DNA from 3 places in the Hymenobacter tibetensis genome. Region 2 is predicted to be linked to each of the others. Evidence: riboswitches for the same ligand, from Rfam matches in the RefSeq annotation. Region 2 holds a riboswitch; each other region holds the start of a gene.
The links. Region 2 has a riboswitch for cobalamin ahead of MTX78_RS14385 (ABC transporter substrate-binding protein). Riboswitches for the same ligand answer to the same signal wherever they lie in the genome.

Region 1: it holds a riboswitch for cobalamin, as region 2 does, so the genes downstream of both, MTX78_RS19660 (TonB-dependent receptor plug domain-containing protein) here and MTX78_RS14385 (ABC transporter substrate-binding protein) in region 2, are expected to answer to the same signal.
Region 3: it holds a riboswitch for cobalamin, as region 2 does, so the genes downstream of both, MTX78_RS11545 (acyl-CoA thioesterase) here and MTX78_RS14385 (ABC transporter substrate-binding protein) in region 2, are expected to answer to the same signal.

Annotation. Positions count from the first base shown of each region.
Region 1 covers NZ_CP094669.1:4,874,301-4,884,488, reverse strand. Annotated here, with positions in the region: gene MTX78_RS19685 (hypothetical protein) at 1-35, shown strand, start outside; gene MTX78_RS19680 (B12-binding domain-containing radical SAM protein) at 42-2,372, opposite strand; gene MTX78_RS19675 (AraC family transcriptional regulator) at 2,541-3,113, opposite strand; gene MTX78_RS19670 (hypothetical protein) at 3,615-3,896, shown strand; gene MTX78_RS19665 (YncE family protein) at 4,028-5,119, opposite strand; gene MTX78_RS19660 (TonB-dependent receptor plug domain-containing protein) at 5,152-7,119, opposite strand; cobalamin riboswitch at 7,280-7,510, opposite strand; gene MTX78_RS19655 (DNA-3-methyladenine glycosylase) at 7,678-8,277, shown strand; gene MTX78_RS19650 (class I SAM-dependent methyltransferase) at 8,338-9,525, opposite strand; gene MTX78_RS19645 (hypothetical protein) at 9,729-10,188, opposite strand, start outside.
Region 2 covers NZ_CP094669.1:3,619,673-3,629,860, forward strand. Annotated here, with positions in the region: gene cbiB (adenosylcobinamide-phosphate synthase CbiB) at 1-183, shown strand, start outside; gene MTX78_RS14375 (cobyrinate a,c-diamide synthase) at 142-1,500, opposite strand; gene MTX78_RS14380 (AAA family ATPase) at 1,538-2,074, shown strand; cobalamin riboswitch at 2,111-2,315, shown strand; gene MTX78_RS14385 (ABC transporter substrate-binding protein) at 2,345-3,565, shown strand; gene MTX78_RS14390 (FecCD family ABC transporter permease) at 3,562-4,662, shown strand; gene MTX78_RS14395 (ABC transporter ATP-binding protein) at 4,666-5,712, shown strand; gene MTX78_RS14400 (TonB-dependent receptor) at 5,746-7,977, shown strand; gene MTX78_RS14405 (bifunctional adenosylcobinamide kinase/adenosylcobinamide-phosphate guanylyltransferase) at 7,977-8,483, shown strand; gene MTX78_RS14410 (cob(I)yrinic acid a,c-diamide adenosyltransferase) at 8,521-9,129, shown strand; gene MTX78_RS14415 (type I restriction-modification system subunit M) at 9,223-9,879, opposite strand; gene MTX78_RS14420 (nucleotidyltransferase domain-containing protein) at 10,101-10,188, shown strand, end outside.
Region 3 covers NZ_CP094669.1:2,884,609-2,894,796, reverse strand. Annotated here, with positions in the region: gene MTX78_RS11580 (hypothetical protein) at 1-80, opposite strand, end outside; gene MTX78_RS11575 (RNA polymerase sigma factor) at 61-645, opposite strand; gene MTX78_RS11570 (hypothetical protein) at 1,112-1,303, shown strand; gene MTX78_RS11565 (exopolysaccharide biosynthesis polyprenyl glycosylphosphotransferase) at 1,331-1,963, opposite strand; gene MTX78_RS11560 (CoA-binding protein) at 2,574-2,933, opposite strand; gene MTX78_RS11555 (NAD(P)/FAD-dependent oxidoreductase) at 3,006-4,583, opposite strand; gene MTX78_RS11550 (hypothetical protein) at 4,819-5,136, opposite strand; gene MTX78_RS11545 (acyl-CoA thioesterase) at 5,308-5,703, opposite strand; cobalamin riboswitch at 5,875-6,067, opposite strand; gene MTX78_RS11540 (DUF2911 domain-containing protein) at 6,326-6,853, shown strand; gene MTX78_RS11535 (tryptophan 2,3-dioxygenase family protein) at 7,173-8,153, opposite strand; gene sdaAB (L-serine ammonia-lyase, iron-sulfur-dependent subunit beta) at 8,354-9,034, shown strand; gene MTX78_RS11525 (TolC family protein) at 9,113-10,188, shown strand, end outside.

The DNA.
Region 1 (10,188 bases), 1.3 Mb from region 2:
ACACTACTGCCGTGAAGGAATGGCGTAGCAACTAGCGGCGTTTAAAGCACCAACAAGCCTTTCTCCCGTAGCAGCTGCCACGCCGCCGACTCCAGAAACTGCTGGAAGGAATGCCCGGCCGGAAAGGTGCGGGCTATATCCTTAAGTGAAAGCTTGGTGTCGTACTCCTGCGTTAGGGTAGCAAGTACTTCCTGAAGCCAGGAACCCAAAGCCGCCGGCACAGTAACTTCGAAGTCTTCGGCTTGCTCATAGAAGGTCAGAACGGCGCGCGGCCCTTTCTTGCCGGACTCTTGCCGTAGCTCGGGGGCGTTGCCCAGCCAAAACAACCGTTGGTTCTGTTTGGCCACATCAGGCTTGGCAGGCTCCTGTAGCGCTTGCTGGATAAGCTGACGCGAAACCGTGGTTTTGGGCACCCGAAAATCAAACCAGAAGCTGAGGGGCTCTTGTAGGGCCACACCGTGCAGGTAGTTATAAAGTGCTTTGGCCAAGCCAGCCCCAAACTGCTCGTGGTCGGTGCCGGTGGGGTCGTCGTGCCACAGGTCGTTCCAAGCGAAGGGGCCGGGCTCAGGGCCAACCGGTACCACTTGGTATTTCGTTGGGTTCTTGCCTACTGGTGAGTGAGCCGTCATCGAGAAGCGGTGCCAGTAGCCGCTCTGCACAATACCCGCCGCAAAGAGCTGCCGCACCACCTCCAGGCTGTCCACAGTTTCCTGCGCGGTTTGGGTGGGAAAGCCGTACATCAGATAAGCGTGCACCATAATGCCGGCCTGCGTGAATCCATCCGTTACGCGAGCCACCTGCGCAATGGTCACACCCTTTTCCATCAGGGCCAGCAGCCTGTCCGAAGCCACCTCCAAACCACCCGATACCGCTATGCAGCCCGAAGCAGCTAGCAGCCGGCACAAGTCGGGAGTGAAGGTTTTCTCGAAGCGAATATTGCCCCACCACGTGATGCTAACTCGGCGCTTCAACAGCTCAATTGCCAAGTCGCGGAGCGCCAGCGGGGGAGCCGCTTCGTCCACGAAGTGAAAGCCAGTTTGGCCGGTTTGGGCTATGATCTGCTCGATGCGGTCCACGAGCAAGGTAGCCGGCGCCGTTTCGTAGCGAGAAATGTAGTCCAGCGTTACGTCGCAAAACGAACAGCGCTTCCAATAACAGCCATGCGCCACCGTTAGCTTGTTCCAGCGGCCGTCGCTCCACAGGCGGTGCATCGGGTTCAGCACCTCAATCACCGACAGATACTCGCTCAGCGGTAAATCAGAATAATCCGGCGTGCCCACTTCCGGGTGCGGAATATCGGGGTGTGGGTGGTTGATGTACTGCACCTGCCCCGCGCCATCGCGCAAAAACGTGCGCTGCAAGGTGAGGTAGTGCTTGTCGGGTGTCAACGGCCCGCTTTCCAATGCTACATCCGGGATAGTGCTTACTGTCTGGGTGAAGAAGCCAACTAGCTGACTGTTGGCTACCTGGTATGCCGGTGTAGTCTTTTCGCTGACCTGCTGGCTGACAGCGGGCAGTTGCTTGCTGATGTATTCCAGTAGACGTAGCCAGGGGCCTTCGCCGTCATCGAGGGTCAGGTAGTCAATATAGTCGAAAAAGCGGGGCTCCTGAATCTGGCGTAGCTCTGTGTTAGGGTAGCCACCACCCATCAGGGTTTTGGTGGCAGGGCGGGTTGCCTTTACGCGGTCTGCCAGCCGTAGTGCGCCGTAGAGGTTGCCGGGAAATGGAACAGTGAAGCCCACCACATCGGGCTGCACGCGGGCTAGTAGCTCATCGAGAAGCTCCAGCAGCATCAGGTCCAGCAAGTTGGGATCAGCCCGTAGGGCCTCGTGCATGGCATCAAAGGTGGTAGCCGACATGGCTAGCTTCTCGGCGTAGCGCGAAAAGCCGAACTGGGGTCCTACCGTCTCCTTGATCAAGTCGCCAAGGTCTTCTAGGTACAGCGTAGCCAAGTGCCGTGCTTGGTCGGTGAGGCCCATGGTACCGAAGGCAGCCTCCAGATCAGCTACGTTATCAAAGCGGCTGGCTTCGGGTAGAAAGCGGCTGTGACAGATGCGGGAGGCCAGCGTGGTATCCTTGTTTTGCAGGAAACGCACCACTGGCGCTATGGTGCTCACGTAGCTGCGTTGTAGCCGCAGCATGCGGCGGGCATTGTCGCTCAATTCAAACCCGCCGGCTTCAATGGCTGCGAACACGCGCCGCAGTCCATCTTCCGAAAACAGCTTGAGCACCAGCTCCAAGCCTAAATCGGCCTGCTTGACATGGCTGTAGCCGCGTCCGCTCAGAAACCCTTTTAGGTAGGCCGTTGCCGGATACGGCGTGTTGAGCTGCGTTAGCGGCGGCGTAATAAGCAGGATACGGAGAGTGGACACGACAATACAACAACAAAGCGAGCCGCAAAGATACGGCTCGGCAAAACGTCGTTAGGCATCAGTACGTTCCCAACCAGTGGCTAACGGTACACAACACCCCGAATAAAAAAGAACCGCCCGGCTTCCTTGAAAGGAGCCGGGCGGTTTACTGCTATATCGTTGTATATACTAAGCCAGTTGGTCGAGCGACAAGCGCTTGGGCAGGATGTCGCGGCGGAATTCGCTGACCGAGCGGCCGGTTACTTGGCGGAACTGGTTGCTTAGGTGTTGGCCGCTGCTGTAGCGCATCTGGTCAGCAATTTCGCTGAGGGTCATTTCGCCGTAGCTCAACATTTCTTTCACCTGCTCGATCTTCAACCGAATCAGGTATTTTTCGATGGTGAGGTTGGCGGTGCGCGAAAATACTTTGCTTAAGTGCGAGTACGTGGCGGCAAACCGGTCGGTAAGGAAAGCCGACGTGGTAAGAGGCATCCGGGCCGTGCGCAGGTGCTCTAGGTATTCAGCTAGAGCGCCTTTGATTTGCTCGGTCATTTGCTCGGCTCGGCCCATGAGCACGTCAAAACCAGCTTCACGCAAGATAGGGGCCACAGCAGCAGGGTCGGCAGGAGTGTCTTTATCGAGCTGCGCATGGCCCAACGTTACTTCCGTCGGGTGGTAACCAGCTTGCTCGAGTACGGTGCGGACGGCTTCCACGCAGCGTGGGCAAACCATGTTCTTGATATGAAGCAGTGTTGTTTTCACGGGTTATGGATTATTATTTATTACGACCAGATACTGTACGCACAGGTTTGCGAACGGTTGCCACCGGAGAGGCCGGTTTGGCTTTGCGAGGGAGCGGAGCCGTAGCGCCCGTCCAACTCTTTCCAAACCAGTGAGTGGCTACCCAGGTTACAAAGGGCACTACCCCTAAAAATGTTACCGCCAACAGCCAGAAAAATACGAAAAAAGCGCTGATCCATCGGCTGAAAAATTCGTCTTCAATTCCGAATAAAAAAGTTATCAGCGCCAATGCTAGGGCTAGGCTCACAGCAGCCAGAATACCAGCTCTTCGTAGCAGTGGCTGATAGTTGAAAGAAGGGGAAACAGGACGGCTCATAGATCAACAACAGAGCGGCAAATATACCGGGTTCTGCCACAGGTCAGAGTGGCTGCGCTACGCGTAGCAGTAACGATGCTCGGGCTTTGCCGTAGTAGACGAAGGCTATCTTGCCCGCCACACTGCCATTCCACTTACTTTCTGCCATGAAATATTCTTTGCTGCCCCGCCTGCTGGTTGCTGCCGCCCTGCTCACCGCCACGTCTTTCACCACTTCCTGCAACACCGGCAACGACACCGGAGACACCAATGTGGAGCGTGATGGTGCCAAAGACAACGACTCCAACGACCTGCAGACTGGCACCGCCGCTGGCGACTCTGCTACCTCCGGCACGCAGGCCGACACCAGCACCGCTCCTAGCACCCGCCAAGTGTACGAAGAAGCCGCCGACCGCAAAGACCGCAACAACGACGGTATGGCAGATTAGCTTTTTTGCCAAACCAGAACCAACAACAAAGGCCAGCTCCACGGAGCTGGCCTTTGTTGTTGAAAAGAAGTGCGAACGGCAGCTTGCCTACTGAAGCCATCCGTTATGCTGTTGGTATTGCTTTACACGGTTTAGTAGAACACAAACCCGTTCGGCAGCAAGCCTACGTTGAAAGAGTCAATGGCTGTACCGCTGGCTTGGTAGCGGATAAACTTGCCGGTGGTAGTGTATGGTGCTATTGCCCCGTAGATGGTATTGTCTTGCGGGTCAACGTTGAAGCCATAAAAGCTGCGTCGGATTATCGGCGTGGTGGGCAACGTGCTAGCCGTGGTGCTCATCCGATACACTCCACCACTGTACCGGTAATAGAGTTCGGTGCCTGCGGCATTGAGCTGCAAGTTGGCGGGGCCGCTACGAGTGAATGGCAGGGTAAGCGCCGCTGCGGAAGCCGCCGCATTCAGCTTGATTAGGCTGCCGGGGGTGGAGGAAATAACGGCGTAGCTTGGAGGCCCACCATAGCGGGTGATTCCGCTGCACGACACCCAAATAGCGCCGGAGGCATCCTGCACCAACGCGCTGGGGCCTTCCGTCACGGTCAGGGTGCTTTCCACCGCGTCGGTGCTGGCATTGATTACCGTAACGGTGTTCTGGTCGGAGTTCGGAACGTAGACCTTGCCACCGGCCAGCAGCATTTGCTCGGGCCGGCCACCCACCGGAACTGTTTTGCTGACTTTGTTGGTGCGGGTATCTAGCACGGCTACCCGGCCAGTAGTTCCCGATGTCCATTCGCTGATATACACTTTGTCGGGGCCGGCGGCTACGGCGTAGCGGGGCTGATCCAAGCCATCCACAGTAGCTACTTCGCCGAAGGTGCGAACGTCAATTACCTCCACCTTCTTGCTGTTGTTGACCACGATGTATCCCCGGTCGCCCACAACCAGCATGGACTGTATCACGTCGCCGATGTCGCGCTGGTTGATGGTGCGGAAAGCGTTGTTGTTCAGAATTTTCTTCGTGGTCTTGCTAAATAGGCTGATTTCGCCGTTTGGCGTGCCAAACTGCCCTTCGTTCAGCACGAGTACGTTGCTGCCGTCCTTGCTCAAGTTATAGAGCGGAGTGGACTGACTATCGTCATCAGGGTTACAGCTCAGAAGGGCCAGTGCCCCGGCGCCCACAGCAACTGCACGCGTGAACAAAGGAAAAATGCGGAAGGATGTCGACATGAAAAAGAAGTAGGAAAGATGTGAAAACAATGCTAGCGCCATTGCAGGCGCAACCCCAGGCTCCCCCAACGCGGCGGCATGGCCCGGGCCTCGTAGGTTTGGTAGCTGGTATTGGTAAGATTGAAGCCCTGTCCGGTCACAGTCAACGCGTAGGTTTGCTGTAGGCGCAGGGTGTAGCTGACGGTGGCATTCAGCAGGGCATAAGCTGGCAGATACTGGGTGCCCGTATACACGTAGCGGTAGCCCGTAAATCGGAGTGCTGTAGCTACCTGCCAGCGGCGCCAGCTGTGGTCGGTGGTGAGGGCAGCCGTGTGTAGTGGCACGTATGCCAACTGTCTGCCAACGGGTACCAAATCATCGGAAGCACCGCGTGTCTTCTCTGATTGCGTCAGGGCGTAACTAGCCCGGGCCTGAAGCTGGTACTGCCCCTGTCGCCATGTCAAGTGGCTGCTGGCTTCTAGGCCCCGCGCGCGCACTTGCCGCAGGTTGTTGGGTGAAATGAAGCTGGTCCGCGGATCGGTGCGCCATTCCACCCAATCGTCTACCAGTTGCTGAAACGCCGTGAGTTCCGACGATACTTTCAGCTGCTTGGTTGGCTTGATGCTGTGTTGCAGTCCGGCTTCATACCCGTAGCCGCTCTCGGGTCGCAGATCGGGGTTTCCGCCCTGGGGCCAGTACCGCTCATTGAGAGTAGGGGCCCGGTAGCTGCGCGAAGCACTGGCCTTCACTAGTACCTGTTGCTGTTCTGTATGCAACACTTCCCACTCCGCTCCAACAGTAGGCGTAAGAGGCACCTGGCGGCCAGGCAGTATAGCCTGGCGCAGGTTGGCAGAGAGGTGCAGCACTGGGTGGGGGTCGTAGCGGAATAATAGGTAGCCCGCAAAACGGTTTTCATCCACGGCGCCTCTGTACAGGCCAGGCGCTACAGCAAAATGTTGCGCTTCTACACCGCCCCGGAGGCTGGCTTTGCTCTTGAAGTTGACGGTATGGTCGGCCTGGGCTTGCGTTGTGCGCACTTGTGAAAAACTCTCCACGCCGTCGCTCAGGTAGTCGAGCACGTCTTCAAACCACGCCACCCGTACGCCCGACTCGTGCCGCGCCGAAACATGCCGGTACCCAGCCAGCAACCGGCGGCTTTGATCGTGTTGGGTGGCGTTGCTATTGGCCGAACCTATAGAAGGTTGAATTTCGCGGTTGGCTTCTGTGAGCCATACCGAGGCCTGCACTTCTCCTTGTTGTCCTACCCGTAGCGTAGCATCCTGCGCGAAACTCCACTGCTGTTGCGCGGCGTTTTGTTGGCGGTAGCGAGTTAAGCCGGTTATTTCGCGCACTTCGTACGGAAAATCGTTGTCGGCCGTGCGGTAGGAGGCGGCCGTGCGCATCGCTATGCGTTGGTTGCTGAAGCTGCCCTCTACACTGCCAGCGCGTAGGCCATAGCTACCGGCATCAGCCTGCACCCGTACCCGGGGGCCCGCGCCCCACACGGCGGGGGCCGACAGCAACAAAGTGCCGCCTACTGCCCCCGTGCCGTAGGTGCCGCCAGCCGGCCCATGCTGTACAGCCACTTGGCTAACGCCACTTAATGGTAGGAGGGCAAAGTCGTTCTGGCCCAACGTGGGCAGCATGATGTTGAAGCCGTTCCAAAGTACCGCTGTATGCTGCGCCGACGTACCCCGAATGGCAATGGATGCCAACTGACCTGGGCCGTATTCTTTCAGGTAGAGAGGGGTGCGAACTGCTAAGGCGTCGGCTACTGTGCTACCTGTTATAGCAAACGCACTAGAATCGAGCGTGCTGACGCGGCTGCCAACCGCAAAGCGGCTTAGGTGAATACCCTGTACCCGCACGTTGGGCAACGATTGAATGGAGTCGAGGGGAGAAGTAGAGGCCTGCTGCGCCTTTGCTGGAGCACTCGCTAGCCCAAGCACGGCTAGTAGCGCGGTGGCGCCGCCGCGGCAAAGCAGCTTCGAGCTTTTCAACTGCCCACTAAAATCAATCATCGGAACCAAATCTCCAAGTCAGGAAAATTTAGTTCAAAACTTACAGCGTGGCTCTGGCTTACCAGACAACCACCCCAAAGCCGAGGCCGAAAACAGAAAAAAATCAGCGACTTGAAGGCCGCCACTGCATTCGTTCTCCGCTCTTCCTCCGAAAGCGCTGAACATAAAAACAGCAAAGGCAGGTCTCCTGGCTTGCTTCCGGTGCGCCGCCTTCCCATTTCTCCAGCTTTTCCCGGTTGTTTGGAAAAAGCTTTCGCTGAAACAGTGGCAGCAGAGGCGCGCCAAACTCGTGAAGCGTACAGTTGCGGGGACAGCTCCGGATTTCAACCGAATTCCCTTTTCAGCCTCGCTCTCCAATCAGAGTCCGGCCACCTTTACAGCCACAAAGATAGAGAGGAGTTTCTGGTTTGCGGTTGCTTGTTTTCCGTAGCGTGCGTATCCATCTCATGGTGGCTGGTCTGCTTGCCTGCCCCTAATGCTGTTGAGAAGCCCTGAGGCAGCATTCTTCGTAGTGCAGGCATAGCTCTCCAGTGACACCCACAGTTGTTCGTCGTATTCATGAAGATTGCGCTTGACTTTTACCGCCGCCCTGACCCCGTGCAGGTGGCCCACGACCTATTAGGCAAATACGTCTACACCAACATCAACGGAGTGCTAACCGGCGGCCGGATTGTGGAAACAGAAGCCTACGCCCATATCAACGACCAAGCCTGCCACTCGCATTTGGGGCGCTACACTGCCCGCACCCAGATTATGTATGAACCAGGCGGCGTAGCCTATGTGTACCTCGTGTACGGGCGCTACGCCTTGTTCAACATTATCACCAACGAAGCGGGCAAAGCCGATGCTGTCTTGATTCGAGGAATCGAACCCACTGTGGGCATCCCAGAAATGCTGCTCCGCCGCGGAGTAACAGAGGTCAAGCGCAACCTTACAGGTGGTCCTGGCTTGCTCACTCAAGCACTTGGCATCAGTACCCAGCACTACGGCACCGACCTTACCGGAACAACCATTTGGCTGGAAGATCAGCAGGAACCGGTAGCCGAAGACCTGATACTAGCCAGCCCCCGTGTAGGAATAGATTATGCCGGCGACGATGCCGCGCTGCCGTGGCGTTTCCGCATTAAGGGTAGCAAATGGACCAGCCCCGCTCGCTAAAAGCAGTGCGGTTGCTGTCTGAGCCGCGTTTGTTACGCAGCCCCACAGCAACCGCGCTTGCTACAGTTTTTCGCAGACCAGTATCATCAGTTTGCCTTCCAAGTTGGTGGTGGCAAACAGATACGTGTCGCCGCCTTCGCGAATACCAGTGCGGTGGCGGAAATCGGCTACGGTGTCGGGAAAGTTACGCGTCGTGACGTGGGCGCGAGCCTCGGGGCCGAGATGCACTTTGATAGCCACTGCATCATAGCGCTCCACTGCCCGGATACGGAAGATACGGCCTGGAAACTCAGGCCGTAACGTATCGGAAGTGTAGAGGTGGCTATGCTGGTGCAGCTTCAGTAGCTCGAACGCCGTGCCGATGCTACGGAACCCGCCTGCCTTCAGCACTGCAACGTTGGGCTCATACAGATAGTCCTGCGGCTCAGCATAGCGGGAAATAGCCCGGGCTTCGCGGGCCCTGTTCAGGCGAAACTCCTGCTGCTCACCCGTACGAAGCAGGTTCACAGTGTAGCGCTCTGGGTCGACGGCCGCTTCAGGGCCCAGTTCGTACAACACCTCCTTGCATTCATTATCGACGGCTACTACCCACAAGCGGCGCACCTGACGTAACTCCAACACCGCCTGATCTATATCAAGCATAGGCGAAGTTTTCAGCAAGACGCGCCGCCCTTTGTGCAACAGCAGCGGCATGAGGCGCAACACATCAGGCTCACAGTCTTGCAGCCGGAATATCTTCTTAGCCGCCGTGTCACGTCGGGCAGGATCGAGGTAGATCCAGTCGAAGGTATCAGGCGTGTTGCGCAGGAAGTTCACGGCATCAGCCGTGTGAAACTGCACATTGGTGATGCCCAGGTGCGTCAGGTTGAAGCGTACTACATCGGCCAAGGCCGCGTTGCGCTCCACATAATGCACTTCTGGTATCTGCTCTGCAAAGCACGAAACGTCCACCCCGAAGCCACCTGTGAGGTCAACGAGGCGCTGCCCCGTAACCAACGATGCTTTGAAAGTACCAGTACGGGCCGAAGAAGCTTGTTCTACCGACAAAGTCGGTGGAAAAATCAAGTCAGGGTTGTCGGCCCAGGCGGGTACTTTCAGACGGGCCTTCTGGCGCGCCTGAATCTGGCGTACCAACTCCGGAACGGGTAGACTAGGGTAACGGCGGGCTTGCAGGGCCAGTTGAGCGGGGTCGTCGTACAGATGCTTGGCAACGTAACGACGAGCCGCCTCGGGCAACGGAAATTCCATGTATTACTCCTACGGACAAAAAAAAGCGTGGTTGGCCATCGTGCTCATCCACGGCCCCAATCAAGCCCAAAGGTAAGGCGCTTGTGGTAGCATGTGCTGTGAAGTAAACGTTTTCAATGCGGGGAAGAGTGCCTTCTCCTACAAATTCGTGCTGAACTTCGTTTATTACAACAAACAACGCTAGCCCGTTTATGCCACAAGTGCTAGCGAAGCTGCCAACGCAAGGCCAGCAACGGCTGCCCGGTAGGAGCCGCTCCCATGCCAACACCGCTTGGTGCAAGACGACGCAACATGCCGCCCGTACGATGAGCTGCTGGGAAGCCTGCGTTGTGTGCATTCACGGCCCGCTCGAAGTGCTCGTTGGTGTGGCGCGTGATAAATACGTTGGACAGCAAGCTAGCGGCTGCTACACCTATCGTTACTTTTTGAACGTTGTTGAAGTACTGCTGAGGTCCGTCGCCGTGCAGTACTTGAGCACCGTAGGTAGCCACTGAGCTTATGAATACAGCCCGTTCCGCCAAAAACAGCCACTTCTGACGACGGTAGCTGTTCAAATTATCGAGAGCCTCTGTGTTGCCCGCTAAGTAAGGGCGCAACCGCTGTCCGAAATAGCCAGCGTTCTGGTAATCGTCGTCGGTAGGGTTGGTCTTGGTGGCGAAATAA
Region 2 (10,188 bases):
GGGCCGAATACCTACCACGGCCAACTAGTGGTCAAGCCCTACATCGGTAACAACCCGCGCCTGCTGGCGGCCACCGAAATCAACCGGGTAGCCCAACTGAACCATGCCGTGTGCGCCGTGTTGGTGGCAGGCATTGTGGGCCTACTGTGGCACCGACGCACCCCCAGAGCTGGCCTCGAGTAACTGCTCGATAAAGGCGGTATTTTCAGCCCAGTACAGGTGCACGTAGGAAGCCCACACGTTGCCCTGCCGGTAAAGCTGCACGGGCACGGGTACGCCTTTGGCACTGGTAATATGGGCCGCTTCAGGCGTTAGGCCGTGGTCTTGCAGCTGCGAGTAATGAAACTCGTGCCCCTTCACGGTCAGGCCGTTCCATTCCACTACACGGTAGCCTAGGGTCATTTTGGCGTTTTCCAGGGAGGTAGTGCACGGCAGCACGCCCACCATGGCAAAAGCCTGTCCGTGCGTGTCAACCAGGTCAGTGCCCAGGTACATCAGCCCGCCACATTCGGCGTACGTGGTGCCGCCCGCCTGGCAATACGCGGCCACACTGGCGCGCATGGTTTCGTTGTTGTGCAGCTCGGCGGCAAACAGCTCCGGGTAGCCGCCGGGCAGGTACAGAAAGTCGATGCCGGCAGGTAAGGCTGCATCGGTTAGGGGGCTGAAGTAGCTTACCTCGCCGAACTCAGCCAGCGCCTGCACATTCTGGTGATAGGTGAAGGTGAATGCTGCGTCGCGGGCCACGGCAATGCGGCGGCGGGGCGTGTTCCTTTTGCTGGGCGCTTTCGTAGGAGTGGTGGGCACCGCTCGGCGCGTGACTTCGAGTAGCCGGTCGAGGTCCACCGTTTGCGGCAGGGCATCGGCCAGGGCGTCCACAATGGTTTCGTACTGAATATGGGTGTCGATGGACAACCCCAGGTGGCGGGAAGGAATGACGAAAGCCGGGTTGTTGGGCAGATAGCCCAACGCTTCCACGCCCACGTCCTGGCAGGCTTCGCGCAGAAAACTGTAGTGCGAAGCGGTGTTTACGAAGTTGAAAATGGCCCCTATCAGCTGGATGCCTGGGTAAAAGTTCTTGAACCCATACAACAGTGGCGCCACCGAGTAAGCCATGGCCTTAGCATTCACTACCAGCACCACCGGAATACCGAGCTGCTCGGCTACGTCGGCGGCACTGCCTTGCATGCGGTTGGCGCCATCGAAGAGGCCCATTACGCCCTCTACCAACGCTACGTCGGCCGCGGCGGCGTACTGGGCGTAGGTGGCCTGGGTGTGCGCGCTCGAAGCCATAAACACATCCAAGTTGAGGCTCGGGCGGCCTGCAGCCTGGGTATGATGGTGCGTATCCAGGTAATCGGGGCCGCACTTGAAGGGCTGCACTACCAGCCCGCGCCGGGCCAGGGCGCGCAGCAGGCCCAGCGTGAGGGTGGTTTTGCCGTTGCCGCTGGCGGGGGCTGCCAGCAGAAACTGAGATTTTTCAGCAGGGGAAGGTAACGGCACAGCAGATACTTTTGCGGGTGAAATCAAATCAAGCACGATGCCCCTCTACGTAATTTCGGGTGGCCCCGGGGCCGGCAAAACTACCCTGCTCGCTGCGCTATGCCAAGCCGGCTTTGCGGGAGCCGAGGAAGTTTCGCGCCAGCTCATTCGCGAATTGGTGGCGCAAGACAGCGAGCTAGTGCCGTGGCGCAACCTGGCCGGCTTTGCCGAACTAGCCCTGGCCCGCATGGTAACCCAGCACCAAGAAGCTACCCGCCGCGGCGGTGTCACGTTCTGCGACCGGGGCCTGCCCGACATCATTGCGTACTTGGAAGTGGCCGGCTTGCCCGTACCGCCCCCCTACTACGCCGCAGTGAAAGCGCACGCGTACCAAACGCCGGTATTCATGCTGCCGCCCTGGCTGGAAATTTACGTGAACGACGCGGAGCGCTGGCAGACCTTCGCCGAAGCGCAGGCGCTCTATAACGCCTTGCAGCACACCTACCAACGCCTGGGGTTCACGACGGTGGAGCTGCCCAAAACCTCGGTAGCGGTGCGGGTTGAGTTTGTGCGGCAATTGATAGAAACCCAGTAAACCACTGCCCGAAGCACGTCGTCCGGCATTTTCTTCTACATTTGCCGACGCATTTGGTAGTCGTTTCCGCGGTGCGGGACGACTTTAAAAGGGAATCCGGTGAGAATCCGGGACAGTCTCCGCTGCTGTAACCCCCTCCACAAGCCGGCTGATACGTAGGCGCCACTGGTTGATACAACAACTGGGAAGGCCATCAGCCGGTGGGGGAAGTCAGAAGACCTGCCGCTGCACCATACAGTCACAGCTTTCGGCAGAAAGGCTCGTTGTACCATGCCCCACTCCCCGCTTCTCCCCGGCCGTGCTGGGGACGTACCCGTTTATTTGTTGGTTTGCCGCAGCGTAGCGCTGCTTGGCCTGCTGTTGCTGTCCCCAGCGGGCTTCAGCCAAACTACCACCCCGCCGAAAACCCGACCGAAAGTTACTGCGGCGCCCGCCACCCGGGGCCGAACCACGGTGCAATACGCCAAGGGGTTCACCATCACTTATGCCGGCAACTGCAAGGTGGTTACCATTCTAAGCCCCTTCGAGCAGAAAACTACGGCTACGCGCTACTTGCTGGTGCCCCGCGGTACTGCCCGCCCCGCCGGCTACCCCGATGCTCAGGTTATTACCACGCCCATTCGCAGCTTGGTAGGGCTTTCGTCGATGCACGTGGCGCTGGCCAGTTTCCTCGGGGCCGATGATATTCTGGTGGGCCTGGGCAACTTCAAATACGCTTCCTCGCCGCGCGTACGGCAGCGCATCACGGAAGGAAAAATCTATGAAGTCGGTCAGGGCAAAGAACTCAACAACGAGCAGCTGATTGCCCGGCACCCCGACCTGGTGATGACCACCGGCTGGCCCGGCGAAAACCTCACCCGTTTCCAAACCTTGGCCGCGGCGGGCATACCCGTCATGATTAATTCGGAGTGGGTGGAGAAAACGCCCCTAGCCCGGGCGGAATGGGTGAAAGTGTTGGCTGTGCTACTCAATAAAGAAGACGTGGTCAACCAGAAGTTCGGGCAGGTAGCGCGCGAGTATCAGCGCCTGGCAACCTTGGGCCAGAAAGCTGCCAAGCGCCCCCGAGTGGTGGTAGGCATGCCGTTCAAGGATGTTTGGCACGTGCCCGACACCGACAGCTACATGGCTCAGTTTCTGCGCGACGCGGGTACCACCTACGCCTGGGACAAAACTAAGTCCCCGCAAGGCAGTCTGGCTCTGTCGTTTGAAACCGTTTCGCCGGTGGCCCTCACCGCCGATTATTGGCTACATACCGGCTCGGTTAGTACCAAGGCAGAAGTGGTGGCCCAGGATGCTCGCTACGCGGCTTTTGCATCCTTCAAAAGCGGACGCGTCTACAACAACAACCGCCGCACCAACGCCCAAGGCGCCAACGACTACTGGGAATCCGGCGCAGTCCGCCCCGACCTGGTACTGGCCGATTTGCTGAGAATCCTGCACCCCGAGCTGCTACCAGCTGGGGCTTTGTGCTACTATCAGCAGTTGAAATGAGCACAACCGTAAGGGTAGCGGCGACGGTGCCGCAACGTGTGCCGGCAGCAGCTGGCGCCCGGCGGCGTGCGGCGTGGCTAGTGGTGTTGGCTGGGTTGGTCGTGCTGGGTTTTGTGCTCGATATTGCCTTGGGCTCGGTGCGCATTCCACTTTCGGCCGTGGTTGATATTTTGCTTGGCCGGCCTGGGAAGACGCCCGCCTGGGAATTTATTGTGCAGCAAATTCGCTTGCCCAAAGCCCTGACGGCCTTGGCCGTCGGCAGCGGGCTGGCTGTTAGTGGCTTGCAAATGCAAACTCTGTTTCGGAATCCGCTGGCCGGGCCTTCGGTGCTGGGCCTCACGGCGGGTGCGGGCTTGGGGGTGGCGGTGGTGATGCTGGCCAGCGGCAGCGTGGCGGGCAGTTTTGCCATTCGGGCGCTGGGTATCGGTGGCAGTTGGAGCCTGGTGCTGGCCGCCACTACGGGGGCCGCGCTGGTTATGGGGCTGGTGCTGGCCCTTTCCGCCAAAGTGCGCGACAATGTGGTGCTGCTTATTGTGGGCATCATGATTGCCAGCGTCACCGGAGCCATAGTGAGTTTGTGGCAGTACTTCAGCGCCCCCGAGCAGATCCAGGAGTACTTGCTCTGGACGTTTGGTTCGCTGGGCGGCGTGGTAGGCGCCCACCTGACGGTGCTGGCCCTGGTGGTTGGTGTGGGGCTGGTGTTGGCGTTTGCGTCGGCTAAGTCGTTGAACGTGCTGCTGCTGGGTGAAAACTACGCCCGCAGCATGGGGCTACGAGTTGGCCGCTCCCGCACCCTTATTATTCTGAGCACCAGCTTGCTGGCAGGGTCCATTACGGCTTTTTGCGGGCCCATTGGGTTTGTGGGTATTGCGGTGCCCCACCTTACCCGGGCGCTCCTGCGCACCGCCGACCACCGCGTGCTATTGCCTGCTTCCTGCTTGGCCGGGGCCGCCCTCACGCTGGGCTGCGACTGTATCACGCAGCTGCCGGGCAGTCAAATCACCTTGCCGCTGAGCGTGGTAACCTCGTTGCTTGGGGCCCCGGTAGTATTGTGGGTGGTGCTGCGCCGCCAATCTATTCGCTCGTCTTTTTCTTAATCCATGTCCACGCGCATCCCCTTGCTCACAGCCGAGGCGTTGGCTGTTGGCTACGTGTACAAAAAGTCGCCCCGGCCGGTAGCGGGCCCGCTTCAGTTGGCTTTGTGGCCCGGTGAATTGGTGTGTTTGCTGGGGCCGAATGGAGCTGGCAAATCCACGCTGCTGCGCACGTTAGCTGGCTTGCAACCCCCACTCAGCGGCCAACTACACCTAGCAGACACGGCCCTAAGTAGCTTGAGCGCCACTGAACGAGCCCGCCAACTGAGCGTGGTGCTCACTGACCGGGTTGAGGCGGGCAACCTTACCGTGCAAGACCTGGTTAGCCTGGGCCGCCACCCCCACACCGGCTGGCTCGGCGGCTTGTCAACTCAAGACGACGCCCACGTGCAAGCGGCGCTGGCCGCTACCGGCACTACCAGCTTCGCCCGCCGGCCAGTAGGGGAACTCAGCGACGGGGAGCGCCAGAAGGTGCTGCTGGCCCGCGCACTGGCGCAGGATACGCCCATCGTGCTGCTGGATGAACCCACCGCCCACCTCGACCTGCCCAACCGCGTGGCCCTCATGCGCCTGCTGCACCAGTTGGCTCGGCAAACTGGCAAGGCCATTCTGCTTTCCACCCATGAACTGGATTTAGCCCTGCAAGCCGCCGACCGGGTGTGGCTGCTGCCCGCCGACGGAGAACTGCGCACGGGCACTCCCGAAGACCTGGTGCTAAGCGGACAATTCGCGGCGGCTTTCACCCGCGAAGGATTGGCCTTCGACCCTAGCACCGGCACGTTTGCCCTCCACGCTCCCACTGGCCCCGCCGTGCAGATTCTCGGCGGAGGTGCCGTGGCATTTTGGACGCGCCGCGCCCTGGAACGCGAAGGGTTCGTGCCAACCGCTGGCCCAGCAGCCCGGCGTGTGGCAACCTCCGCCGACCCCGTGCTCTGGACCACCCAAATAGACGCCGAGACCCCGCAAACGCACGCCACCATGGAAGCCATGCTGCGCACGCTACGGGAAATTCCAGCCAACCAACCGCGCACGGCAGCAGTGCCCACCTGCTAATTTTTGTCTTGATTTCTTGCTTTACCCTACTTCATGAACAAGCACTCTTTACGCCAACATCCTTTCTTTTCACTGGCCAAACCGTTACTCCTCGGAGCGCCGTTGCTGGCGGCTACCGTGTACCAGACGCAGGCCCAAGCCCCCGTACCCGTCGCCGATACGTTGCAACGCCAACGCCTGAGTGAAGTGGTGGTAACGGCTACCCGCGCGGCCACCGAGCGAGGCAAACTGCCGCAGCAGATTCAGGTTGTTCGCCGCCAGGATATCGAGCAGACACCCGCCCAAGACTTCACCGATGTGCTCAAGAAAAACGCCTCGGTTGATATCATTCAATACCCCGGCTTATTGTCGGGGGTGGGCATCCGTGGCTTCCGGCCCCAAACCAGCGGGCTCAACCAACGGGCATTGCTGCTGGTTGATGGGCGCCCAGCCGGCACCGGTAACCTCTCCACCCTCGATTTGGGCAGCGTAAAGCAGGTAGAAGTTTTGAAGGGCCCGGCTTCGGCGCTGTACGGCTCGCAGGCCATGGGTGGCGTTGTGAACGTGGTGACGCGCAAGTCCCGCGGGGCAGTGCGCTCGTCGCTGGCCGCCGGGTACGGCAGCTACCAGACGTTTACGGTGGGCGGCGCTACCGGCGGCAACCTCACCGAAAAACTGGATTTCGACCTCTCATTTGGTCTCTTTGATCGGGCCGCCGATTACCGGTTGGGTAGAGGCGGCGTCTTCCGTAGCTGGCTCGACGGCGGCAGCGCCACCAAAACCTACGCCAACGACAGCACCGCCCAAACCGACGACCGGCGTGCCGACGGCCAACGCCGCACCTTCACCAAGCTGAACTACTATTCGGGAGCGTTGCGCCTCGGCTACCAGTTGAACGAGCACTGGCACGTAGACGTCCGCGGGGAGCGGTTCGTGGCTCGCAATGTGCAGTCCCCCAACGACATTTTCTACGGGGACCTGGGGCCATCATCCAAAGACATCGAGCGACAAAATCTGGACCTGAGTGCTACCGGCGACTACGAGCATCATCAACTGTTTGTGCGCGGCTATACTTCCATTGAAACCAACGACAACTACACGCTGTCGGCGGGAGCCAACAATGCGCTTATTGCGCCCTACCGCTCGTTCCAGAGCGAGTACTTGTGGAAAGGCGTACAAGTGAAAGACGTAATCAAGTTGGGCAGCCAGCGCATCACGGTGGGCATCGACCGGAACGAGGCCACCAGCAACTCTCAGCGCTTCAACGCCACTAACACCTCCATTGCGCCTTTCAACCCCAATTACGAGCTGAACACCACCGGCTTCTATGCCCAAGGCCAATTCAATTTCTTTCAGGAAAAGCTGATTGTAACCCCCGGCGCTCGGTATGATTTAATCACCTATAACGTGCAGCAAACCGACCTGCTGACCACGTTTACGCCGGGCAAAACCACCAATCCGTTCTTCAGCCCCAGCCTCGGTGCGCAATATTCTCTCACGGAAGGCTTGCGCCTGCACGGTACCATTGGCCGGGCCTACGTCACGCCCGATGCCTACAACGTGGCTGGTTTCTCTCAAACTACACCCAATGCCACCCAACAAGTAGCCATTACGGAAGGCAATGCCAGCCTGAAAAACGAGAGCAGCGTGACCTGGGACGCTGGATTGCGCTACGAAAACAACACCAGCGGCTTCTCGGCTGGGGCAGCGTTCTTCTCCACACAGGTCGAGAACCGTATTACCACCCGCACCACCAACCCAGTGGGCGAAACCACTCCCGAAGGGTATAGGGTCCGCTCCCGCACCACGTACGTAAACGCCAACGACAGCCGCATCCGCGGCCTGGAAGCGGAAGCTGGCTATGATGTTGGGGCGCTGGCCGACAGTCGCTACGAACTGCGCTTGTTTGCTGGGGGCACCAGTATTTTGAAAGCCGAAGACGTAACCAATAACACCGACGGCTCGCAAACCACCCGCGGTATCTTCAACGTGGCGCGGCTGAGCGGCAACTACGGCCTCGCCTACGACAACAACCGGGGCCTGCGGGCCCGCCTGAGTGGCCACTACGTAGACCGCCGCCGCGACACTGACTTCACGGACATCAGCTCGCCCCAAATTCTGTATCCGCGCTACATGACCCTGGATCTGTCGGCGGGCTACACACTGGCGGGCAAGCACACCCTGTCGGTGCTGGTCAACAACCTCACCGACGAAAACTACTACGAGAAGCGGGGCTACAACCTGCCAGGCCGCAACATCTCGGGCCGTTACACCCTCACGTTCTAATGCAGCTCTACTACATTTCCGGCGGGCAGCGCTCTGGCAAAAGCCGTTATGCCCAGGAACTGGCCTTGCAGCTTAGTGCCACCCCTGTGTATCTGGCTACCTCACGGGCCTGGGACGACGACCACCGGCAGCGTATTGCTCGGCACGTAGCCGACCGGGATGAACGCTGGACCACGTTGGAAGAGGAAAAGTACCTGAGCCGCCTCGACCTGACCGGCCGTACCGTGGTGTTGGACTGCGTGACCCTCTGGCTCACCAACTTTTTCACCGACGCAGAATACGAGGTCGAGAAGGCGCTGCAACAAGCCCAGCAGGAATTCGACAAGCTGATGCTACAGGAATGCACTCTGCTCGTGATTTCCAACGAAATCGGGATGGGGCTGCACGCCTCAACCGAGGCCGGCAGGAAGTTCACGGATTTGCAAGGCTGGCTGAACCAATACATTGCTCAGCGCGCCGACCATGCCATTTTCATGGTATCAGGGCTGCCACTCACCATAAAGTAGCTTCGGCTCACAGCAACTCACCTACTATTCATAGCTCATGAAGATCTACACCAAGAAAGGCGATGCCGGTACTACCGGCCTATTCGGGGGGCAGCGCGTCTCGAAAGATGATGTGCGCGTGGAGTGCTTCGGCACCCTGGACGAGGCCAATTCCACGCTGGGTTTGCTCCGGGTGAAGCTGGGCAACGAGCACCCCTGGCAGCCCCAGCTCCACAAGATCCAGAAGGATTTGATGGACATGATGTCGCACTTGGCGCGGCCTTCGGATGCCAAGAAAACCAACCCCAATCCGCTACCAACCGACGGAGCCCAATTCTGTGAAGAATGGATCGACGAGCTGGAAAGCCAGATGACCTCCCCTTCCGACTATTTCTTGCTGCCCGGCGGCAACGAGGTTTCGGCGTTGTGCCACGTGGCGCGCACGCAGATGCGGCGCGGGGAGCGGCGCCTGGTTAGTTTGATGGCCGTTGACACCGTGCATCCTGCTATTCCCGCTTACATCAACCGTTTGTCGGATTTGTTTTTCACCATGGCGCGGGCCGAGATGGACAAAGCCGGCGTAGCCGAAGAAAAATGGCAGCTCTTTCTCTACAAACGCTTCAAAAAAGCGGAAGAACCTACCAAACCCGACCAACCAGCCGCTTAGCAACGAGGCCAGCTGCATAGAGTTGGTTGCGCATTTGCAGCTCCGCAACCAACCGAAAAACGCTAAAGACGAGTTTTAAAAGGTATGTCCCTTTCAAAACTCGTCTTTGTTGCTTGACGTCCCGCAGGCCGGATCCAGGATGCGCCCCGTGTGCGGCTCCAGAATCTCTACAATCAGCCGCACCACCGAGGTAGGAGTGTAGAACTCTCCGCCCTTCTGCCCCTCGCTCAGCGCGAATTTGCCCAGGAAGTATTCGTAAATCTTCCCAAACACGTCCCCCTCGGTAATCTTCAGCCCGGCTATTTCCCCCAGGATTCCTCGCAGCACGTCATCCGGTATCTTTCGGTAGTCGGCCTTGGGCAGCACAATGCCGGCGTCCGGGTTGGCCTCCTCGAAGGCCTCCATGGCTTCAATCACTTTTTCCGGCGCACTGTCGTTAGGCCCCAGCTGCAGCAGGGTGTTATCGTAGTGCGCCTCCTTGGGCACCACGAAGCCAATCACCCGCACGTAGGTCTGGGTCGGCTCTTCCACGTTGCGGCCCGTCTGCTTCGCCGCATTCTGGGCGTCAGCCTCGGCCCGCATTTTCTCAAACCGGTTGGTGGCGTAGCGCAGAAAAAACAGCCCCAGCAGCGGGGCGGCGTATTCGCTCGATTTCAGGTTGCTCTTGGCCCGCAGGCGGTCGGCCGCGGCCCAGAGGTTGTCTTCAAACACTTTCGGGCGGGGCACCCGGTCAAACAGTAACGAATTCAAAATCAATTAGTGTAATGGTAGGCAAAGCAAAACCTGGTTGTAGCCTTATTAAAGGCATACCCCTAAATGTACATAGCTATTCGGAGGCTATAACATAGCACATCTAAATCAGCATAAAAGGCTAAATAAATTAGTATTTACTAACGCCAATACATTCGATTCTGTTACCCAGTTTAACCGCTTTACTTGACTTTCAGCCACACCTAATTGCTCCCGTTTTTATGATCAAGTTGAACTCTTTACTTACTGCCGAGAGCCCTTCCCAGCGCGTAGCTCGCAAGACCGACTTGTTCTTACTGCTCTACCAGA
Region 3 (10,188 bases), 740 kb from region 2:
TTCCACAGGTAGGCCGGCGGGGTGGGAGCGTGCCCTTCGAGCCGGTCCCGGAACAGCTTATCAATATCTTCCGGTTGCATAGAGTTCTTTCGGTGAAGCGTTAGAAGAAGGGGTGGCCGTCTGGTTGGCGGCCAATAGGCGGCGCTGGAGCATGGCCCGCGCCTTACTGAGCTGCGACTTGCTGGTACCTTCCGAAATACCAAGCAGCTCGCCAATTTCGGGGTGGGTGAAGCCCTCCAGCGCGTAGAGGTTGAAAACGGTACGATAGCCGGCGGGCAGTTCAGCTAGCAGCGCCATCATGTCGGCGGCGTTGAGTTGGCTTTCCGCTTCGGCAGCAGTAGCCGGTACGTCGTAGGTTAGATCATCGATGGCCATGTGCAGAGGCTCTTTGCGGCGAAGCATGCCTAGCGCCTCGTTTACCATGATACGGCGAATCCAGCCTTCGAAGCTGCCTTCGTGCCGATATTGGCTTAAGGCTCGGAACATCTTGGTGAATCCGCTGAGTAATGCCTCTTCGGCATCTTCTCGGCGGCGTAGGTAGCGCAGGCATACCCCCAGCATCATACCCGCAAACCGCTCGTAGAGCAGCTTCTGGGCGCGGCCACTGCCTTGGCAGCAGGCGGCAATGAGGTCAGCATCAGTCACGGTTGGTTGGCCTAGAGTTCAGAACGATAGCAACGCATTTGGCAGGGTAGATGGCAATAGGCAAACAAGGGTTGCCTGGAAAGTAAAAAAGGTGTTCATTAATGGAGCTTGTTTGCCAGACAGCCGATAATACAGGCATAAACCGAAAGCAAAAGAGCAGCTTTATCCGACAATGGCCGGTAAAGCTGCTCTTCAAATAAAATAATTTAAAAAAATCTAAAGGCGCTTTTGCTGAGTGATTCGGCAACAAACCGCCTCTTTTCTGAAACAGAAGGGTATAGTTCTGTACTAAAAGTAGAAAAGATGGAGGTTATCCGCTGAAATCAATAAAAACAGCCCTATGTATGAATTTGCGGCTATTGGGCACCGTCCTGTGAGCTGAGAACTTGTTAAAGTTGGAGCGTGTTGCCCTAGTGTACTCCCGCTACGAGTTGGTAATCTCAGTTATCATCACGTACCATTCGCTATGGAACCTGAAGAAGAATTTCTCGACAACGCCTTTACAATGGCACACTACGCCAGGCAGGAAATCCAACAGTTTCTTACCTGGACCAATACGGGTACGCCGTATGGCCAAGCGGCTGCGGCTCTCTTATTGAAGCTCGACACCCTGGCGGCCGAAATAAAGGCCCTGAAGCAACAGTACGAAAGAAAATAGCTCCTGCATTTGCAGGAGCTATTTTCTTTAGAAAGCGTTTTCGTTACCTCTAACCGCTTGCCGAACTGTGAGGGCTACGATTTTCAGGTCTAACAAGAACGACCAGTTCCGGATATAATGGATGTCGGCGTTAACGCGTTTTTCCATTGCTGCGGTTTCTTTGGTTTCTCCGCGGTGGCCTTCTACCTGCGCCCAGCCCGTGATACCGGGTGTTACCTGATGACGCTCCATGAAGTTGGCAATAACACGGGAGTAGTCTTCGGTGTGGCGCAGCATGTGCGGCCGTGGCCCAACTACCGACATCTCGCCGCGCAGCACGTTGATAAACTGTGGTAGCTCATCAATGCTGGTTTTGCGCATGAAGGCGCCAAGCTTGGTGATGCGGCTATCATTGCGGCTGGCTTGCTTGTGGTCAGCGTCCGCGTTGATGCGCATGCTCCGGAACTTCAGGCAATAGAAGGGCTTGCCTCCTTTACCTGTACGGAGTTGCTTGAAGAAAACAGGTCCTCGAGAATCAGCTTTGATTAGCAATGCTATCAGCGGCACCAGCCAACTGAGGAGCAGTACAACAACAAGGGAGGCAAAGAATAAGTCGAAAGCCCGTTTTACAACGGCATTTACGCTACTTTTTGCTTGAGTGGAAGTGGTGTGGTGTGACATACCTTGACGCCTTTTGTGTACATACTTGCAGGACAGTGGGGCGGGTTTAGAGAGGGAGCGGCGAGTTGATTGTAACATTCTAGTAATTATTGTAAAGGTACATAGGTAGACCCTATTATAAAAGTCGATATGTATTATTCTTTGTTTTGTTACAATATTCCCGAGCCATTGTTAGGAAAGTGAAGATTATTATTATATTAAGTAGCCGGTTGTTCTCGAAACTTAATCCAGGGACCTAAACGCCACCCTGAAATAAAGGTTTCAAAATAATTAATCTCTTTTTAGTTAAATTTTTAAACGAACGTTTGTTAGTTTATGGCCCTGTTTTCATTACGGTGCGCGGCAACTGCACCTGTACTTTAGGATGTCAAGGGTTGTATCCTATAGGGATTCACCGGGGGAAATCGTTGTAACCGCTTTATGCAATCGGTTGCTATGAAATAGAAGGATGTTTAGTTCTAGCCGAATTTTACTGTATAAGTACAAGATAAATTCCTCCCTGCAGCCAACTGAGCCACAAAGAGGAATCCAATAATCCAGTTTTAACTACTATTCATTAGGTTGATTTAACTGTGTAAATCAACCGCCTTGCTGCTGTAAGAGCCTGAAATTAGTATTGGCCCACTGAAAGCATCACCAAGGTGCAGGCCTCTTCCGTTTGAATTCCACGCTCCTGCGCCATACGTTCCAACTCCGGATTTTCGGTGCCGGGATTGAAGATGATGCGTTTGGGCTGTAGATCCAGAATGTAGTCATACCAGGTGGGTTGATTCTGCGGTCCTACATATAAGGTTACTGTATCAACGGCCGGAGCGGCCGGCCGGTCAGTGTGAATATCAAGACCCGCAACCTGGCCTTTCCGGATACCTACTGGTACCACTTCGTGGCCGTGCTTTTGGAGTTGGTGGACTGCTCGGTAAGAATAGCGGGCCGGATTATCACTGGCACCTAGAACAAGGGTCTTTTTCATAGCAAAAGGAAATTAGGAGAAGCAGTGGGTGACTTTTTAGGGCTATACCTACGCAGGTAGCCACCAAACAGATCAGGAGGCAAAGATTTTTGCAACAGCCTCCGCACACCGTTCGCCATCCATAGCGGCCGAAACGATGCCCCCTGCGTAGCCGGCGCCTTCGCCGCAGGGAAATAAGCCGTGGATTTCGGGGTGTTCCAAGGTGTCTCGGTCGCGCGGAATACGAACCGGAGAAGAAGTGCGACTCTCCACCCCAACAATTTGAGCGGCGTTGGTGGCATAACCAGGGATTTTCTGCCCGAAATTGCGAAACCCTTGACGCAAGCGCTCCGCCAGTCCTGCCCCCAGGACCTCATCCATGGATACTGCCACGAGCCCAGGCTGGTAGCTGGTTTCCAGTAAGTCCGAGGAAACTTTATTCTTAAGGAAGTCGCCTAGGCGCTGGGCGGGGGCTACTTGCGTGTTGCCGGCTATCAGACAAGCCCGTTGCTCTATCTGCTCCTGTAGCCGCAGCCCGGCTAGCGGCCCGTACTGGCGCAGATCCATATCCTCTAGCTCGATGGCCGTAACGATACCCGAGTTGGCGAAACGAGAATCGCGGCGGCTGGGACTCATGCCATTCACCACCACTTCACCGGGCGCAGTAGCGGCGGGGACAATGAAGCCCCCCGGACACATGCAAAACGAAAACACGCCGCGTTGTTTGCCCTGCCACTGCGTCTGGTGCACCAATGAATAGGAAGCTGCTGGCAACTGGCCGCGGTCAGGTAGCCGGTACTGGGCCTGGTCGATAAGTTGCTGCTGATGCTCTACTCGCACGCCTAAAGCAAAGGGTTTGGCCTCGATGAGGACCCCACGACGGTGCAGCAACTCATAGATGTCGCGGGCAGAATGACCGGTAGCCAGGATAACGGCATAGGCTTCCAGTGCTTCGCCAGCGGCCGTAACCACTCCACGCAAGCGGTGGGTTTCCAGCAGCAGATCCGTTACGCGGGTATCGAAGCGCACTTCCCCTCCGGCCTGACGGATGCTTTCCCGTAGAGCCGCCACCACAGAGGGCAGCTTGTTGGTGCCAATATGAGGGTGAGCATCAACCAGAATGTCGGGAGTGGCCCCGTGTTGCACCAGTAAGCGCAGAATCCGGCCAACGTCGCCGCGTTTGGTAGCGCGCGTATAGAGCTTGCCGTCGGAGTAGGTGCCGGCGCCGCCTTCCCCGAAGCAGTAGTTGGAGTCGGGATTTACGAGGTGTTCTTTGTTGAGGGCCGCCAAGTCGCGGCGGCGGGTGCGCACATCCTTGCCTCGTTCCAGTACTATCGGCCGCACTCCTAGTTCAATGGCCCGTAGTGCCGCAAACAAGCCGGCCGGGCCAGCTCCCACAATCAAGACGGTGCGCTGAGCGTGGCGCACATCCGGATACTGAAACCAGGGTCCGAACAGGCCGACTGGCGGCGGGGTTTGGTAGATATCGGCGCGCAACCGTACCTGAGGTTGCCGGCCGCGGGCATCAATAGATCGTTTGCGCAGGTGCACAAAATCGGCTTGGCCGGGCGTGAGGCTGGCCGCTGCTAACAGGGCCCGATACCGTTTAAACTCATCATAGGCTACTGCCGGCGGCACTAGCACTTCCACTTCTTGCTTGAAATCAGACATAAAGACGGTGAAAGGTGGTTATCCTTTGAACCAGTAGAATCAGGGAGTACACAGCAAAGGTAAGACCTGCTGCCATCGTAACACCTTTCAACGGGTGAAAGTGCGCCGCAAACGACGAGCCCCGCCAGGCACTTTGCAGCAGCCAACGGGGCCCAGGTAGGAGGGAGTATTCAGTGAGGTAGCACTCCTAGAAGCAACAACGAGCTAGGTGGTGATTGCAACAACTGCCTAGGAGCTATTCGCTGAACGCCAGGGTATCGGTATCGTTGGATTTTTTGCGCGGCCAGAATTTCTCCATGGATTGGTTGAAGGTGCTCAGCACCTGAGCCCTAACTTCCCCGGAGCTGTTGCGCAGCAATTGGCCCAGCATATGCCGGTACATCTCCGTAGTAACTTCGAGCCCTTTGGCGCTTACAAGTCCGTGGTGGAGCAGGTCGCAGTTGGTTGCAACGGCGTTAGACATCGATTCAGTGAGCTGCTCACGGGCTTTGTCGGCCTCTTCAAATGATTTTTCCAAACGGGCGCTTAAGTCAGGGTGATACTGATGGTCCATCTTTCAACAGGCAAATGCAGCGGAGTTACTTCTGTACGGCCTTTCTAACTAAAGAGGAAGCAAAAAAGGTTCAGTATATAGCGCTATCGGGGAGCATCCAAAAATGTGCTGCGCAGTACTATTTGAATATAAAGTATTTGACTGTCAAGAAATGCGGCCGTTCACAATTTCTTATTCTGCCAGAATGCGCACAGGCCGCTTGTCCTGATCAATAGCAACGAAGGTAAATAGCCCGGAAACGGCTCGGTGACGCTCTTCGGAGTACATCTGTTCCACAAACAGCTCGACTTGCACTTGCAGGCTGGTATTGCCTACCCGTACAACGGTACCAATCAACTCCACAAGGCTGCCTCCGGGAATAGGATGCGTGAAGTCCACTTTGTCTGACGAAACCGTAACCATTTTGAGGCGGCTAAAACGGGTGGCCGTAATAAAAGCCACTTCGTCCATCATATGTAGAGTGGCGCCCCCAAAGAGGGTATCGTAGTGGTTGGTGGTGTTCGGAAAAACGGCTTTGAAGATGCGCGTTTCGGCGCGGGCAATTTTGTCGGTCAAAGACAAGGACATAAAAGAAGGGGGTTGACAAGGAACTGACTAACCCTTCGCTCAATTTGGCGGTAGCCTGCACCTTAAGTCTAGGTAGGTGAGAACAAGACATGCGGTAGCCTGTGCCACTCTACGGTGGCTGCTCACACAGCTTTTCAGCACCCAACAAGGACCTTTTTCGCGAAGGCAACCTTATCAACTCAGCGGAAGGCAGGTCTCCTGACTTGTAACGTTTTCACCTCCCTTCTCAGCCAGCTGGTGCCAGCCAATGGGTTTGCTAGGATGAAAACTCTTCGTTACTTACAGTAGCGCGACTGTCCGGGATTTACACCCGGTTCCCTTTTCATTTCGGTATTACCCGAAAACCTTTCGCCGTCTGAATTCAAATCGAACAAAGAACAACAAGGGGCAAAGGTAGGTTGTAAGCTCAACTTCCACCTGGTATAGGTGTTTGCGTCCGTCCGGTGGCCTCTCGAACAGGGGGCTGCATCATTAACACGGCGTTTCAAGCAGGGCCCCACCGCTGCGTGGCAGGTTATTTGCCTTGCGCTTGTCGGGCATACGTCTTTGTTTTGAAAATAGCGTCTGTGCCTATACTATCATGCTCTCGTTCACTTTTTCCCAACCCTTCCACATTACCGTCATGCGTAACCACACTTCTAAATTTCTGCTTGTTTTTGTTTGGCTGCTGTTACTCGGTAGTAACAGTGCCTTCGCCCAAACAAAAATGCCGGAAGACAAGTCCAAGCGTCCAAGCCCAATGGCTACCGTGGCGGGTCCTGGTTTCACTATCGAGTACAGCCGTCCTTCGATGAAGGGCCGCAAGATATTCGGTGAGCTAGAGCCCTACGGTAAGGTGTGGCGCACCGGTGCCAACGAGGCCACCACGTTCGAAGCCAAGCAAGCCGTCAAAATCAATGGTCAGGCGCTACCAGCCGGCACCTATGCATTGTTCACCATCCCCGGCGAGCAGGAGTGGACCATCATCTTCAATAAGACGGCCAAGCAGTGGGGCGCCTTTAAATACGATGAGAAGCAAGACGCGCTACGCGTGAAAGTGAAGCCAACTAAAACGGCGCAACCCGTTGAGCAGTTCACCATAGCCGCCGACAAAGCCGGCACCGTAACGATGGCCTGGGAAAACACGCAGGCTGCTTTCACTGTAAAGTAACAACCGCCGAAAATAGGCTAAACAACAGGGCCACCGTTTCTAGGAAACGGTGGCCCTGTTGTTTTATATACTGATCAACGCATACTAGGCTACCGTTTATACGTGTTGCCTTTCAGCAAGCCGTGGATGAGTTAATTGGCAATACCGACCGTAACCGGAATGGAAGCTCTCTCAGGTTCACTAGAGGCCTCTACTCTAAAATGCAGATGCAGACTTGGATTCCACCCCGTGTTGCCGCTACAGCCACTAGTCTCTTCCTAACCTGTTTGCTAGTCTGGTTGTGCTGTACTACTGTCCCGCCCAAAGCGCACGTGACACGCTACGCCCGTGGCTCGTCGCCTAGTACGCTTTCCACCCAGCCTTTTCCCCAGTCTTCCAATTCCTGAGCACTCCAGAGCTGGGGGTAGAAGATGCGGCGCTGGAACTTGGGAGGCAGGTACTTCTTCCAGTTGGTGCCGCCGGTGGCTGCTAATGCAGTAGGGTCCCGCTCCAGGTAGCGCACGGCCGACTTGAAGTGCATTAGGGGCCAATTCACATTCACGTTCACATCCAGTTGCTTGAGTTGGCGCAGCAAGCGCGGATGCTGCCGGTCTTCTTCAGGTAAGCGCTGCACCACGCTCCACACATTCCGGTCGCGGTAATGAGCGGCGTGGGTAGCGAGCTGCTGGGTGTATTTTTCTTCGAACTGAATGAGCGTTAAAGCTTTGACACCACTCTCTTCAATCGTTGCTCCAGCCTTCCAATAGATGCAGCCAAGCAACTCATCATGAGCGGCGGCCTCCCCGAGCAGCCGCCGTTTTTCTTTGTCCAGCAGGTTGTCGAGCGAGGTGCTAGCAATTTCAATCATGCGATACTGCACCGATTGAAAGCCCGAAGCAGGCATCAGGGACATTCGAAACTGCAGAAACTGCTGCTTGTCCATGCCATCCACCATCACATCAAACGAGTCGATCAGGTTCTCGAAGTAGCGGTTGATGCGGCCTACTCGTAGCACCACCTCTTGTAGGGTGGGGTGCTGCAATTCGCCTATCTGCTCGTACTCGCAAAGGCAGAGCTTGAAATAAAGCTCCGTAATCTGGTGGTACATGATAAAGATTCGCTCGTCGGGAATCTTGGTGAGTGGGCGTTGCAGGCTAAGTAGGGTATCGAGGTTGATGTAGTCCCAGTAGTTGATGTAGTCAGCGAAGTACAGCCCTTCCAGATAGGCGGCCAGGTCTTGGCCGTCGGCACTATACTTTTCCTGCAGCCGGCGTAGCTGGCTCCATACGGCTTCCGGAAACTCGTCTTGGGGGGTAGGCATGAGAAAAAATACGTGGGCGGCGTGGGTGATTACGGCACAAAGAACGAAAAAGCCAACGAATCGGCGAGGCCCGGGCAACCCCAGCAGGCTACGCAGCATCTATCCTACAGACAGCATGTTCCCGGGTGCTGCCGCTGGAAAATGCACCGGTTGTTTGTCCCTTGGTATCCCCGTCGAATCTGATACCTTTACCCTGTCTTATGGCTGAGAAAAGCAGTATTTTCGACATGATTGGACCGGTCATGATCGGGCCCAGTTCCTCGCACACGGCGGGCGTGGTGCGCATTGCCCGCGCCGCAATCCGTATTCTGGGTAGCGTACCGACCCACGCTACCATCACGTTCTACAATTCCTTTGCCCGCACCTACGAAGGGCACGGCTCCGACCGCGCCATTGTGGCGGGCCTGCTGGGCATGACCACCGACGACGTGCGCATCCGCGAAGCCTTCGATCATGCGCGGGAAGCCGGCTTGCAGTACACGTTTCAGGGCGTAGGCAACGCGTCTACGATGCACCCCAACACCATTAAAGTGCAGTTGCGCGATGAGCGTACTGGCCACGTCGTGGAGGTAGTAGGCCAAAGCCGCGGGGGCGGCGTCATCCGCATTGTGGAGGTAGACGGCTTCCCGTCCGACTTCTCTGGCAGCCTGCACACGCTCATTCTTGATGCCGACGATGCCAAGGGCTCTATTGCCTTCATTGCCTCCGTCATTGCGCACGACGACTGCAACATTGCCACGATGCTGGTATCACGCAAGGGAAAAAACGACGTAGCTCGGCAGTTCATTGAGATGGATTCCAGCATCAAAGATGTGACGCTGGCCTACCTGCGCCAGTTGAGCTGGGTGCACCGCGTGACCTATATTCCAACCATAGATTAGCTGCTGCATGGCATGGCCTCGGATGTAGACCTGCCTTCACCTCTGCCTTCCAAGACCTTATTACTTCAAGCTGTCAAGATGAAATCAACTGCTACGCTGACCCGTTTGCTGGCTCTGGTAGGGACCACTACGCTGCTAACGCACGTAGTTCAGCCCGTGTTGGCCCAAACTACCCCGCCGGCCCAGCCGCCCGCCGGCACGTTAGCCCAGCCAACTGCGGTTGCTGGCGCACCATTCACGCTGCAAAGTGCTGTCAATTATGCCCTGGAGCACAACTTGACGGTTCGGCAGTCGCAGTTGAATGCAGAGGCCAGCAAAGTGACGCAGCGGGCGGGGCGGGGGGCCTTGCTACCTACTTTCAACCTAAGCGGTAGCCAAACCTGGAACTACGGTACTGGTCTGGATCCTCTGACCAACGACTTCGTTAGTCAAACTATTCGCTCCAACAACTTCTCGGCCTTCTCGCAGGTTACGCTCTTTTCGGGGTTCCAGCTGCGCAACACTGTGAAGCGGAACGCCCTGGACTTGCAGGCTAGCCAAGGCGATGTAGAGAAGGCGCGCAACGATTTGTCGTTGAATGTGGCCTCTGCCTACTTGCAGCTACTGTTGTCGGAGGAGTTGATTCGTACCAACCAAACTCGGCTTAACAGCACCCAGCAGCAGGTGGAGCGTACCCGCAAGCTGCTCAAAGCTGGCTCGGTGCCGGAAAGCAACCTGCTCGACAGCCAGGCCCAATTGGCTTCCGATGAGCTAACGGTTATTACGGCTCAGAATCAGCGCGACTTGGCTCGTCTCACTCTGATTCAGTTGCTTAACCTAGATGCTGCCGGCGCGGCGGCTTTTCGCATTGACATGCCAGCTCTGGCTGACCCCGACGACCAAGCCGCTTACGATGCCGAGCCGAGTGCTATCTACGAAACAGCTTTGGGGCTACAGCCCGACGTAAAAGCGGCCGACCTGCGCGTGCGTTCCGCGCAAATGGGCGTGGATGTAGCGAAGGGCGCGTACCTGCCGCGGCTCACCTTTGCCGCTGGTGTGTTCACGGGTTTCTCGTCGTCGCGGCTGGCTCGCGTATTCAGCGGCGACTCCACCGAGGCGGTTCCTATTCCGGTCGTACGCCTCGACAACGGCCAGTTCACGGGCTTTGGGGTGCT